2 regions of the Paenibacillus sp. FSL M7-1455 genome follow, and region 1 is predicted to be linked to the other one. Evidence: a T-box and tRNA genes for the amino acid it is inferred to sense, from the RefSeq annotation. Region 1 holds a T-box; the other holds one or more tRNA genes.
What was found. The T-box of region 1 lies ahead of tyrS (tyrosine--tRNA ligase). A T-box ahead of a tRNA ligase gene usually reads a tRNA of that ligase, here a tRNA-Tyr.
Positions count from the first base shown of each region.

Region 2: it encodes a tRNA-Tyr, which carries the amino acid that the T-box ahead of tyrS (tyrosine--tRNA ligase) is inferred to sense. The anticodon was not compared.

Region 1 covers NZ_JBBORO010000001.1:3,236,747-3,242,838, reverse strand. The annotation lists gene pepF (oligoendopeptidase F) at 1-507, shown strand, start outside; gene NYE48_RS14970 (MFS transporter) at 633-1,919, opposite strand; gene NYE48_RS14965 (MBL fold metallo-hydrolase) at 1,935-2,750, opposite strand; T-box leader at 2,933-3,184, shown strand; gene tyrS (tyrosine--tRNA ligase) at 3,242-4,513, shown strand; gene NYE48_RS14955 (ankyrin repeat domain-containing protein) at 4,545-5,012, shown strand; gene NYE48_RS14950 (flavin-containing monooxygenase) at 5,090-6,092, opposite strand, start outside.
Region 2 covers NZ_JBBORO010000001.1:817,713-823,804, forward strand. The annotation lists rRNA gene NYE48_RS03595 (23S ribosomal RNA) at 1-263, shown strand, start outside; tRNA gene NYE48_RS03600 (tRNA-Asn) at 417-492, shown strand; tRNA gene NYE48_RS03605 (tRNA-Ser) at 497-588, shown strand; tRNA gene NYE48_RS03610 (tRNA-Glu) at 614-688, shown strand; tRNA gene NYE48_RS03615 (tRNA-Val) at 690-765, shown strand; tRNA gene NYE48_RS03620 (tRNA-Met) at 798-871, shown strand; tRNA gene NYE48_RS03625 (tRNA-Asp) at 945-1,021, shown strand; tRNA gene NYE48_RS03630 (tRNA-Phe) at 1,077-1,152, shown strand; tRNA gene NYE48_RS03635 (tRNA-Thr) at 1,174-1,249, shown strand; tRNA gene NYE48_RS03640 (tRNA-Tyr) at 1,254-1,339, shown strand; tRNA gene NYE48_RS03645 (tRNA-Trp) at 1,346-1,419, shown strand; tRNA gene NYE48_RS03650 (tRNA-His) at 1,437-1,509, shown strand; tRNA gene NYE48_RS03655 (tRNA-Gln) at 1,529-1,603, shown strand; tRNA gene NYE48_RS03660 (tRNA-Gly) at 1,609-1,683, shown strand; tRNA gene NYE48_RS03665 (tRNA-Cys) at 1,692-1,765, shown strand; tRNA gene NYE48_RS03670 (tRNA-Arg) at 1,780-1,853, shown strand; tRNA gene NYE48_RS03675 (tRNA-Leu) at 1,868-1,950, shown strand; gene NYE48_RS03680 (SLC45 family MFS transporter) at 2,234-3,490, shown strand; gene NYE48_RS03685 (LiaF transmembrane domain-containing protein) at 3,688-3,984, shown strand; gene NYE48_RS03690 (PspA/IM30 family protein) at 4,077-4,754, shown strand; gene NYE48_RS03695 (PspC domain-containing protein) at 4,759-5,247, shown strand; gene NYE48_RS03700 (PspA/IM30 family protein) at 5,251-5,958, shown strand.

The DNA.
Region 1 (6,092 bases):
CATTTGCTGTCCCGTTCCGATGATCCGAGGATGCGCCGCTGGGTCATTTCCCAGCTGCTCGGCACCTACTACCACAATTTCGTCACCCATTTGCTTGAAGGAGAGCTTCAGCGCCGGGTGTACGATCTGGCTATGGCCAACGTTCCGATCACGGCCGTGAAGCTGTGCGACCTGAAAGGGGATATCCTGTCCTCGTTCTGGGGAGAGGATGTGGTCATCGATGACCATGCCAAGTTGACCTGGATGCGCCAGCCGCATTACTATATGAGCCTGTACCCGTATACTTACGCTGCCGGGCTTACCGCATCCACGGCGGTAGCCAAACTCATCCGGGAGGAAGGGCAGCCGGCCGTGAACCGCTGGCTCGAAGTCCTTAAAGCCGGGGGCTCCATGAGCCCGCTGGACTTGATGAAGCTGGCCGGCGTGGACATGTCCCGGCCCGATCCGATCCGCAGCGCGGCTGCCTATGTCGGATCGCTTATCGATGAGCTGGAAAGCTTGTATTAAGCCGTTTGCGCCAAACGTTCAAAGAAGCCGAATCCAACAACGGCAGTCTCCGATGCATACCATCGGAGACTGCCGTTTTTCGTTTATGTCGTCCGGAAAGTAAAAGGGTGCCAAGCTTTCATTCATCATTGGGATTTTTCGAAAGGGCCCAAGTTTTTTTGTGCGGCCTCGTTAACCAACTGCGCATTTGACCGATGCCATATCGCCAGCACCACCAAAACGACGGCGCTTCCCATGTAGGTGTACATGATACCGTGAGGCAGGTTGAGGATCAAATACGTCAGCATCGGGCCGATCGCCGATCCCAAATCCGCAGCAACCGAAAAAGCGGTCATGACGGCGATGACGGAAGAAAGACGGGCGGCATCCGAAGCCAAAGCATCCAGTAACGTGGTGATGGCCGTACTGGCTGCCATGACGAACAAGATGGCCGCGCACCAAACGTAGACGGGAAGCTGCCACGGAATCAGTGCATATCCCGCCGCCGAAACGATCAATGACATACGGAAAAGAGGCAGTCTCCCCTTGACTCCGTCCGACCATCGGCCGAACAAAGAAGCGAGAAACGGCTCCCAGGCCCAGCGAACCGCTTGCAGCACGCCCGACAGCATCGTGCTTGTCACGATCATGCCGATGAGCATCATCGGCTGCGCATAGTGGGTTTCGATCAGGAGACTTAGCGTAGAAGTTAATACCGTTTGGATGAGAAATAAGAGCAAGCCGGTAGCGATGATTTTCATTACGGGTTTCGTCCAGACGTTCTCGCGCAGGTGGTTGCCGCGATCCTTCTGCTGATGTGAATCGTAGCCGCCATTTGCCGTCCGGTCGGTGGTGCCGGTGATATGTAACGCAACATAAGGAAGTCCCGCCAGCATAAACAACCCGAATGCGACGGAGACGGCATCCATGCCGGTAAACGGGACCAAAATGCCTCCGGCCAACATGCCGACCAGGCTTCCGAGGCGTGAAATTCCGTTAAACCGCCCCATGAGGTGGCCCCGGTTCGAATCGTCGGAATAACGGATGACCGTTAAGTAACTGCCCATGCGGAGAAAGGACCACGCAATCCCCCATAGGCACCGGAGCACGAGCCACGCGGCGAACCCGTTCAACACGCCGTAACCGACCGTTGTCACGGATGCCAGCAGGACGGCAAAAGCAAGGCCGACCCGGAGCGGCAGTTTTCGATAGAGCAGCCCGATCAGCGGCGTGATGGGCAAGCGGACAAACCGGTTGATCGAAAGGAGGAGGCCAACCTCCCAAAGGGCCGTGAGACCGGCCTCCTTCCAGTAAATCGGCAAAACGATGTAGAGCATCGAATCCCCGAGCAGACAGAGCGCGGTAACGATGGCGATGACGGTGACCGGCTGCTGGCGATTACCTTGATAATCTTTTCGCAGAGTAGAGTTCATGGTTTCTCCTGAAAGTCAGACATGGAGGATAAGGCCGTCGTATGCCACTCCGATGCCGTGAGGCTCGAATATTCGGACCCAGTCCTCGTGAAGCAGGCCGGCGTTGTGCGTGAAGTGGGTAACGTAGATCAGATCGTTTTCGGTCAGGATCCTTTCCTGCAGAAATTTTCTTTGAACGTCGAGGATGGTATCTGCGCTCATATGTCCGGACTGGCGGTTGTTTCCCGTCAAGCCATGGGTGCAGTCCAGGATCGCGATATCGGCTTTTTTGCCCTGGAGCCATTCCCAGGTCGCATCGGGAAACCATCCGGTATCATTGCCGTAGAGCAGCGTTTTGCCGTCTTTCTCCACGAAATAAAGCAAGCAGGTTTCCATGGGGTCGTGGTCCGCAAGGAGCGGCGTCACGGTTGCGGAGCCGATCGGCACCGGTTGAAACGGTTTCATGCGATGGAAAACAAAGCGGTTTTTGAAGTGTCCGAGGGCTTGGCGGGAATGAAACATGACGAGATCGTTGCCGTAAATCCGTAGCGGGTGCTCGATGCCGTGCGCGAAACCTTCGATCCGGCTGATAAGATCCTGCGGCTGAAAATGATCATAATGCGTGTGGGTCACAAGCAGATGCTCGATTTGGCCCAGATCGATATCGTCACGCAGAGCCTGCATCTGCGAATCGGCCGAATAATCGAATTTCCAAGTGTCGTCGAGGATGACGGAAGCACGCGTGCGGACGTTTTTCCCGCCGAGCTTCCTCGACTGCAAGCACGTATCGCAGCGGCAAAACACGTTTGGCACGCCTTCGGCGGCCGCCGTTCCCAAAAAGTGAATTTTCATCGTTTACAGATCACGCTCCTTAGAATGGATCAACCATTTTTCCCCGCTCTTTTCATATACCGGAACGGATCCGATTTGTAAATGGATAATTGTTAGATCCATGTCGGACATAGACCATGCCGGTGAAAGAAAGGCGTTGACATCCATGGCATTTTTTGATTAAATGGAAAAAATTGAATATCAGGAAAGCGATGATGGATAGGGTGTACACCTTCAGTAAGGAGCTTGAATGGACGTCTGCAGAGAGCCGGTGGCTGGTGTGAACCGGTGCGATCATGTTCCCGAATTACGATCCGGAGCTGGAAAAGCGAAATGCGCGCACAGTAGCTTTTACCCGGCATGTCCAGATGCCGTTATGACAAATAAGCGAAAGAGGTTATTCCAAAACTTCTTTAATTAGGGTGGTACCGCGAGACAGCCTTCTCGTCCCTTGATGGGAGAGAGGGCTGTTTTTTTTATTATTTCTGGTTGAGCTTAAGGGGGAGACACACATGGAATCGTGGGTAAGACAGTTGTCGGATGAACAAAAACGAGAGCTGGACCGGCAGCTGAACATCATTCGCAGAGGAACGGCGGACATCGTTCCGGAAGAAGCGTTGGCGCAAAAAATCGCGTCGTCGATCGTTACGGGAAAACCGCTGAAAGTGAAGCTCGGGCTGGATCCGTCCGCCCCGGACATCCATATCGGTCATACCGTCGTCCTGCACAAGCTGAGGCAGTTTCAGGATTTGGGACATGAGGTTCAGCTGATCATCGGCGACTTTACGGGGAGGATCGGCGATCCGACGGGAAAATCCGAAACGAGGAAGCAACTGACGGAAGAGGATGTCAAACGTAACGCCGCCACGTATGAAAAGCAGCTGTATAAACTTCTTGACCCTCAAAAGACCCAATTTTATTTTAATTCCGCATGGCTTCAAAGATTGAATTTCGAAGATGCGCTGCAGTTGGCGGGGAAGGTGACGGTGGCGCGAATGCTGGAGCGGGATGATTTTGCGAAACGTTACGCGAATCGCCAGCCCATTCACATCCATGAGTTTTTTTATCCGCTCATGCAAGGGTACGACTCGGTTTCGCTGGAAAGCGACATTGAGCTCGGAGGCACGGATCAGACGTTTAACATATTGATGGGGAGGACGCTCCAAAACGCACTTGATTGCAGAAGCAGCCAAATCGCCATCCTGATGCCCATTTTGGAAGGGCTTGACGGTTCGCAAAAAATGAGCAAAAGCCTCGGCAATTACATCGGCATCGACGATTCGCCGAATGATATGTTCGGAAAAGCGATGTCGATCCCGGATGAACTCATGTTAAAATACTACGAATTGAGTACGCCGATCTCGAACGACGACCTGCTTCTGCTGAAGAAAGGGCTTGAAAACGTGGAGATCCATCCCCGCGACGCGAAAGTCCGATTAGCCAAAACGTATGTTCAGATGTACCATGGCGAGCAGGCCGCAGAACAAGCGGAAAGGCATTTTGCCTCCGTATTCCAGCATCGCTCGCTTCCGGAAGATATTGAGGAATTTTCGCTAAGCCGCGATCATCTGGAGGAAGGAAGCATTCCGGCCGGCAAGCTGCCGGTCATGCTCGGGTTCGCGGCGTCCAACAGCGAAGCAAGGCGCAGCGTAACGCAAGGCGCGGTCAGAATCAACGGGAAAAAGCTGTCGGACCCGTACGAGCCGATCCGGATCCAACACGGCGACATCGTGCAGTCAGGCAAAAGGAAATTTGTTAAAATCGTGATTGACGAAGGACATTAAAACGTTTTATCGGGGGAAGGAAGGGGCAGCAATGACCTATACGTTCGAAGATTTGTACGAAGCAGCGGAGATCGATGATTTTACGGCCGTGAAACGGATTTTGCAAGCGGACCCGACGTTGATTCACGGGAAAGACGAATACGAATTTTCAGTGCTGCATGGCGCCGTTTCGACGGATAACGAGGAATTGGTCGAATTTTTGATTCGGCAGGGGGCGGACATCCATGCCAGGAATGAGGATGGGATTACGCCTCTGCATATCGCACTGTATCCCGAAATTGCTTCGCTCCTGGTCCGCCATGGGGCGGACGTCGCGGCAGCGGAGGACGGAAGCACGCCGCTCCACACCCAGGTATCCGACGGCGAGGAAAGGCTGGATGTCGTCGAAGCGCTGCTGCGCCTGGGAGCCGACAAAACGCGAAAAGACCGGAGCGGCCAGACCCCGATCGACATCGCCAGAGGCCGCGAAGAACTGGAAATGATAGAATTGTTACGGTAAGCAACTGTCGGCGAATGTACAACGGAGGGGAAAGCCGATGCGGCTTTCCTCTTCCTTTTTGGATTATGTTTATAGGTTCATTGAATCCCGATTGATGATGTTCCCAGGATGTGCTGCACGATGCGTTTGGCGTCATGCCGTACCCAGCCCAGCAGAGCCGAACCTCTGCATGTCAACCAAGGCAAACCGATAAAATAAAGGCCCGGCACATTCGACACGCCGTCTTGGTGGCAAACATTTTGCTGGCGACCCCCATGATCCTCCAATTTCAACCACGAAAAATCGGAACGGAATCCGGTGGCCCAAATGACGTTGTCCGCTTCTAGGCGTCGGCCGTCTTCGAAGGTCAGGATGTTGCCTTCCGCCTGAACAGCTTTGGGCAATAACGCAATGGTTTTGTCCTTGAGCCGTTTTTGTAAATCCAACCCGTAAATTTGTTCAGGCTGCCGTTTCAGCCAGATTCCCCGTTTGGTTAGTTGCCCCGCCCTTAAGAGGCCAAACGTTTCATAATAATCAAAAATGCTTTTCCCAAACAGGGTCAACGGCATGAAATGCAACGGACGCGAGGCGGACAGACGGACATCGAAAGCGCCGGCCAGTTCGACGGCAATTTGGGCGCCCGAGTTTCCGGCCCCAACGACCAAAACGTTACCTTTTTTCAGTTGATTCTTATTACGGTATACGGATGAATGAAGCTGCGTGACGCCGGCGGAGATCTGGTTGGCGAATGGCGGAATAAACGGAACGTGGAATGGGCCGGTTGCCGCTATGATGTTTCGGGCTTGGAGCACGCCCCGAGTTGTTTCGATGACAAAACCGCCGGAAACGGCAAACGCAGACATGACTTCCGTATTGAACTGGACAGGCAGGCTAAAATTTACGGCATAGGCGGACAAGTAGTCCGCAACCTCATCTTTGCCGGGGAATCCTTCAGGGCGGCCGGATAACAAAAGACCTGGCAGTTGGCTGTGTTTTCTCGGAGTAAACAATTGCAGGGAATCATATCTTTGCCTCCACGAGTCGCCGATGCTTGGGCCTTTCTCGACGATCAGAAAGCGGGCTCGGCTTTGATTCAAATAA
Region 2 (6,092 bases), 2.4 Mb from region 1:
AGGAAATTTGAGAGGAGCTGTCCTTAGTACGAGAGGACCGGGATGGACGTACCGCTGGTGCACCAGTTGTTCCGCCAGGAGCATGGCTGGGTAGCTACGTACGGACGGGATAAGCGCTGAAAGCATCTAAGCGTGAAGCCCCCCTCAAGATGAGATTTCCCAGTATGTAAGACCCCTTGAAGACGACGAGGTAGATAGGTTGGAGGTGGAAGTGCAGCAATGCATGGAGCTGACCAATACTAATCGGTCGAGGGCTTATCCTAAAAAGTACCCCAAAAAGTGAAGCTTAGGCTTCGCGGTTCAATCCGAATACTTTTCGGGGGCCCCGGATTTAAAACCGGGAAATGCTACGGAAAATAAAACGCAAACGTTTCGTATCTAGTTTTCAGGTGATCAAACATCTGAATAATTATTGTTCCCTGATAGCTCAGTCGGTAGAGCACTCGACTGTTAATCGAGTTGTCACAGGTTCGAGTCCTGTTCGGGGAGCCATTATGGAGAGGTGTCCGAGTTGGCCGAAGGAGCACGATTGGAAATCGTGTAGGCGTCACAAGCGTCTCGAGGGTTCGAATCCCTCTCTCTCCGCCATAAAATTTCATTAGCATTAAATTAAGGCCCGTTGGTCAAGGGGTTAAGACACCTCCCTTTCACGGAGGTAACAGGGGTTCGAATCCCCTACGGGTCACCATGGAGACTTAGCTCAGCTGGGAGAGCATCTGCCTTACAAGCAGAGGGTCGGGGGTTCGATCCCCTCAGTCTCCACCATATCATCCTCATTCAACGAGGATTCATAATGACGCGGGGTGGAGCAGTCCGGTAGCTCGTCGGGCTCATAACCCGAAGGCCGCAGGTTCAAATCCTGCCCCCGCAATTTATCTCCAAAAAGTCTAAATATGTTTTCATAACATATGTAGATTCTTTACAGGAGAAATTATTAAGGCCGTGGAACCGTGGTGTAGAGGCCTAACATGCCTGCCTGTCACGCAGGAGATCGCGGGTTCGAATCCCGTCGGTTCCGCCATTCAATATTTCAGGGTATGAAGTATTGCATAGAAGCTTTAACCATGTTATAGTAAGGCTCGGTAGCTCAGTCGGTAGAGCAGAGGACTGAAAATCCTCGTGTCGGCGGTTCGATTCCGTCCCGAGCCACCATGAAATCATAAACGAATAAAAGCCGGTGTAGCTCAATTGGTAGAGCAACTGACTTGTAATCAGTAGGTTGGGGGTTCAAGTCCTCTCGCCGGCACCATTGTGGAGGCTTAGCGAAGTGGCCAAACGCAGCAGACTGTAAATCTGTTCTCGTACGAGTTCGGTGGTTCGAATCCATCAGCCTCCACCAGTATCTAGGGGCATAGTTTAAAGGTAGAACAGCGGTCTCCAAAACCGTTAGTGTGGGTTCAATTCCTGCTGCCCCTGCCAGTTCAATTTTATATGTGGCGGTCGTGGCGAAGGGGTTAACGCACCGGATTGTGGCTCCGGCATTCGTGGGTTCAAGTCCCATCGATCGCCCTCTAAGTTTTCAAATTGTTGGGGATTAGCCAAGCGGTAAGGCAACGGACTTTGACTCCGTCATGCATAGGTTCGAATCCTATATCCCCAGCCATTTACGCGGACGTGGCTCAGCGGTAGAGCATCGCCTTGCCAAGGCGAGGGTCGCGGGTTCGATTCCCGTCGTCCGCTCCAATATTTACGGCGCCATAGCCAAGTGGTAAGGCACAGCTCTGCAAAAGCTTTATCCCCAGTTCGAATCTGGGTGGCGCCTCCATTACAATCAAATATGCGCCCTTAGCTCAGCTGGATAGAGCGTTTGACTACGAATCAAAAGGTCAGGAGTTCGAATCTCTTAGGGCGCGTTTCATCTTCATCTGCTGGTGTGGCGGAATGGCAGACGCGGCGGACTCAAAATCCGCTTCCGGCAACGGAGTGGGGGTTCAAGTCCCTTCACCAGCATACTCATGAACGATCAAGCTCTTAAGTTGCAATGATTGCAGCTTAAGAGCTTTTTTGCATTCCTTCACCGTTGCGGCGGTTCTAAACTTGACCAAGCCATTCTTACGTTTTTCTAACGAAGATCAAACAATACATGAATGCTCCTGTTGTATAATATAAAAAACGGAGATCCTCAATTGGAGGCTGATATCGCCCAACGGCTGCTAACAACCTACAAATGATTCAAGTTTTTTACACTGTTCCTGAATCCCGATTTTAAAAGAAAGTGGAGGTCATTCCCTTCATGAAAAAAACATGGCTGCTCGGATTCGGTTTTTTCAGCATCAGCATTACCTGGTCGCTTTATAACGCGTTTGTTCCTTATTTTTTGGATCCTTATCTTAAAAGCACGGCCTTGATTGGCTTCATGATGACCCTCGACAACTACTTCGCTTTGTTTTTGCAGCCATGGATCGGCCATTTGAGCGACAAAACCCAGACCCGTTTCGGCAAACGGATGCCATTTCTGATGTTGGGCATGCCTGCAGCTGCGCTGTTCGTCATCCTGATTCCATTACATACGAGTTTTATCACGCTTCTCCTGTTCATGATGCTGATGAACCTTTCAATGAGCGTCTACCGCTCCCCGACGGTCGCCCTCATGCCGGATATTACGCCCGATCATCAACGGACCAAAGCGAACGGCATCATTAATTTTATGGGCGGTTTTGGCGGCATTTTGGCCTTTGGAGCCGGTTCTGTGCTGTATGGGGCGAATCCTTCCTTTCCTTTTATCGCGGCAGCGGCGATTACCTTGATTTCATTATGGATTCTGACGGCCGCAATTAAGGAAAATAGGGACGTCATCGTATCGCTGCCTGCCGAGAAACGGCCGAAAATCAAGCTCAAAGGAGAACTGGACCGCACGACGGTGCTCCTGCTCGCAGCGATCTTTTTCTGGTTTGTGTCCTATCAAGGCGTGGAAGCGCTATTTACTTTATACGGTAAACATTACATGGGATTAACGGAAAAAGACGCGGCATTTTCGCTTACGTTCTTTTCCTTGTTTTTCGTGTTGTTTGCGATCCCGAGCGGCTGGCTTGGCAACCGGTTGGGCAAAAGGAAAACGATCCTTGCGGGCGTGATCGGACTGTTTGCTGTATTTGCGGCGGTGCCGTTCGTCGATACCGTTCTGCTGCTGCGGGTGTTGCTTGCGCTGGGAGGGATTTGCTGGGCCCTCATTAACATCAACTCGTACCCTTTTGTGGTATCGGTCGGCAGCGAGGGCAGCATCGGCACGCGGACGGGATTGTATTATCTCGTCTCGTCGCTTGCGGCGATCACGTCGCCGCCATTGCTCGGCCTGATGATCGATCAGTTCGGATACCGTTCCTTGTTCATTTGCGCCTCGGCCGGCATGCTGCTTGCCTCCTGTTCATCTCTTTGGTCAGGCATGACGGAAAAAGCGCTGCCGCTAACGAGCCGGTTTCGGCCGAAGCAAATATGTAAAGCTTCTTATAATAGGGTGCCGGATGTTTCCGGTGCCTTTTTTTGCTTTTAGCTGCTGTCGCAAACCCTCGGAGGCTAAACAACCCGGAAAACGGCGGTATAGGGCAAAAACCCCCGATAGCCTTAGGTCTGAAACGTTCCCCGACCAAGGTCTAGGATGAAAAACCGTCTGCAGTCTGTTTTGGAAAGAGGCCGTACCACCTAAAATAAAGACATAAGGTTGATGCACTGAAAGGAAGTGAGAAATGCATGAAAAACCGCAATAACGGAACAGCAATCGTATTGATCGTCGTCGGGGCGCTGATGCTCTTCGGTTTGTTCGCCCCACTGTTTGGTAAACTGATTGGTTTGCTCTTCCCGATTCTGCTGATCGTCCTTGGCTATTACGGAATCCGCAGAGGCAAAGTGGTGATCGGAACCATCATCCTTGCGTTCGGTGCTTTGTCTTTGCTGGCGAAGTTGTCCTGGATCATCGGACCGCTGCTCGGCATCGCGCTGGTGATTTTCGGAATCTCCCTTCTGAAGGGAAAGAAAAGCTACTACTAACATGAATCTGTTGCAAATATCGTACCACATATCCGTATGAAGAGGATGTTATCCGAAATCCGGAAAAAACGAATAAGGAGGGGCTACACAAGATGAGTGTTTTTCGTCGGGTGCGGGATATTACCGCAGCGAATATCAATGAACGTTTGGAGCAAAGTCAGGATCCGGTGCGGCTGATCGACCAGTTTCTGGCCACCACGCGGGATGACATCGTTGAAGCCGAAAAGCTTGTACAGCAGTCCACCGCACATATGAGACAGCTGAAGCTGCAAGTCGATCAAGCCGAAACGATGAAAAACAAACGCGAAGAGCAGGCGCTCCTGGCCTTGAAGGCCGGGGAAGATCATCTCGCCAAGCTGGCGCTCCAAGAAAAGATCATTTATGAGGAAAAGCTGGAACAATACAGCGAATTGCTGAATACGACCCAAAGTTCCTTGATGGACCTGGAAAGCCAGCTGAACGAATTGAAACTGGAATACCAAACCGTTTATAACAAACGCCAATATTACGTGGCGCGCATGGAGACGCTTCGGCTCCAGCAGCGCATGAACCAACGGATGGAGGGCTACGGCGGCGGCCAGGACGTTCCTAAAATGTTCAACCGCCTCGAGGACCGCATCTCCGACTGGGAGTTCGAAGCCCAAAGCTTGCGGGACCTGCGCCGCATGGGCCAACAATACTTAGAGCAGGCCGGCGAGACGGTATCCAGCATCCTGGAGAAGGAAATGGCCCGTTTGAAACAAAAGCTGAACAACAGCGGAAAGGAGTAACATCATGAGCAAACTCTACCGTTCGAGACGGGATAAGATGGTCACCGGGCTTTGCGGCGGACTGTCGGACTTGATCGGGATGGACTCGACGCTGCTGCGGATTTTGTTCATCGTCACGGTTTTCTTCACAGGCGGCACCACCTTGTTCATCTACTTCATCGCCGCTCTCGTCGTACCGAAGGAACCGGTTCCGCCTTATAATCCATACGGCCCCGCGGGCCCAGGCGGTTACTACGGCGGCCATCCGGGCAACGGAGCTTACGGCAACGGAAGCTATTACGGAGGAAACGGCCACTACAACAACAACGGCCCATCCTTTGACCCAAGAAGCAGATACAACGATCCGTCTTATGGCAGCAGACCTAGCGGAGGATTTTCCTCCCCGTCGTCCAACCTGGACGCCATGATGGAAGACATCGAAAAGAAAGCCATGAAAAAAGAGCTTGAAGAGCTGAAGAAAAAACTGTCCAAATACGAGAAGGGAGAAGTGTAAAACATGGGAGTATTTAAAAGATTGAAAGATATGACGAAAGCGTCGGTAAATGAGCTGCTGGATAAAGTAGAGGATCCGATTGTCATGCTGAACCAATACCTCCGCGATATGGAGGCTGAAATCCACGAGGCCGAACTGACGGTTGCCAAACAAATGGCGAACGAGCGCCGCATGAAGCAGCGCGTTGAAGAAGCCGAAAAAATGTCCGTGCAGCGCGAGGCTCAAGCCGAGCTCGCCCTGAAAAACGGCCAGGAGGAAATCGCACGCAAGCTGCTCGAAGAAAAAATCTATTTCGATCAAAAAATCACCGAATACCGCGACCTGCATGCGCAGTCCGAAACGCAAGCCAAAGAATTGGTGCAGCAGCTGCATGACATGAAAGACGAGTTCTACAAAATGCGCAACAAACGCAACGAGCTGGTGACCCGCGCCCAAATGGCGAAAGCCAAAAAGCAAATGTCACAAATCAACAGCCTGCATACGATCGAAAGCGGCAGCGCGTCCCTCGGATTCCACCGCATGGAAGAAAAAATCATGCAAATGGAAGCTGAAGCCGACGTCCTCCGCGCCCCATACCGCCCATCGGCCAGCACGTTCACGAGTCCGGTGGATGCCGAAAAGCAGCTGAAAGTGGAAGAACAGCTTAAGGCGCTGAAAAACAAAATGAACGCTTCCGGCAATGCCGGCGGGACAAAAGCTACGAAAGAATAAGTCTTCACAAAATAGGACAATATGATATGCTATAAAGAATGAGAAGTGGAAAGCCATACTGGTGCGAAAGCCTCGCCCCATATGGCTTTTCCGACCTTTACCATGAACGGTTTCAAGACATCGCAAGGAGGTGC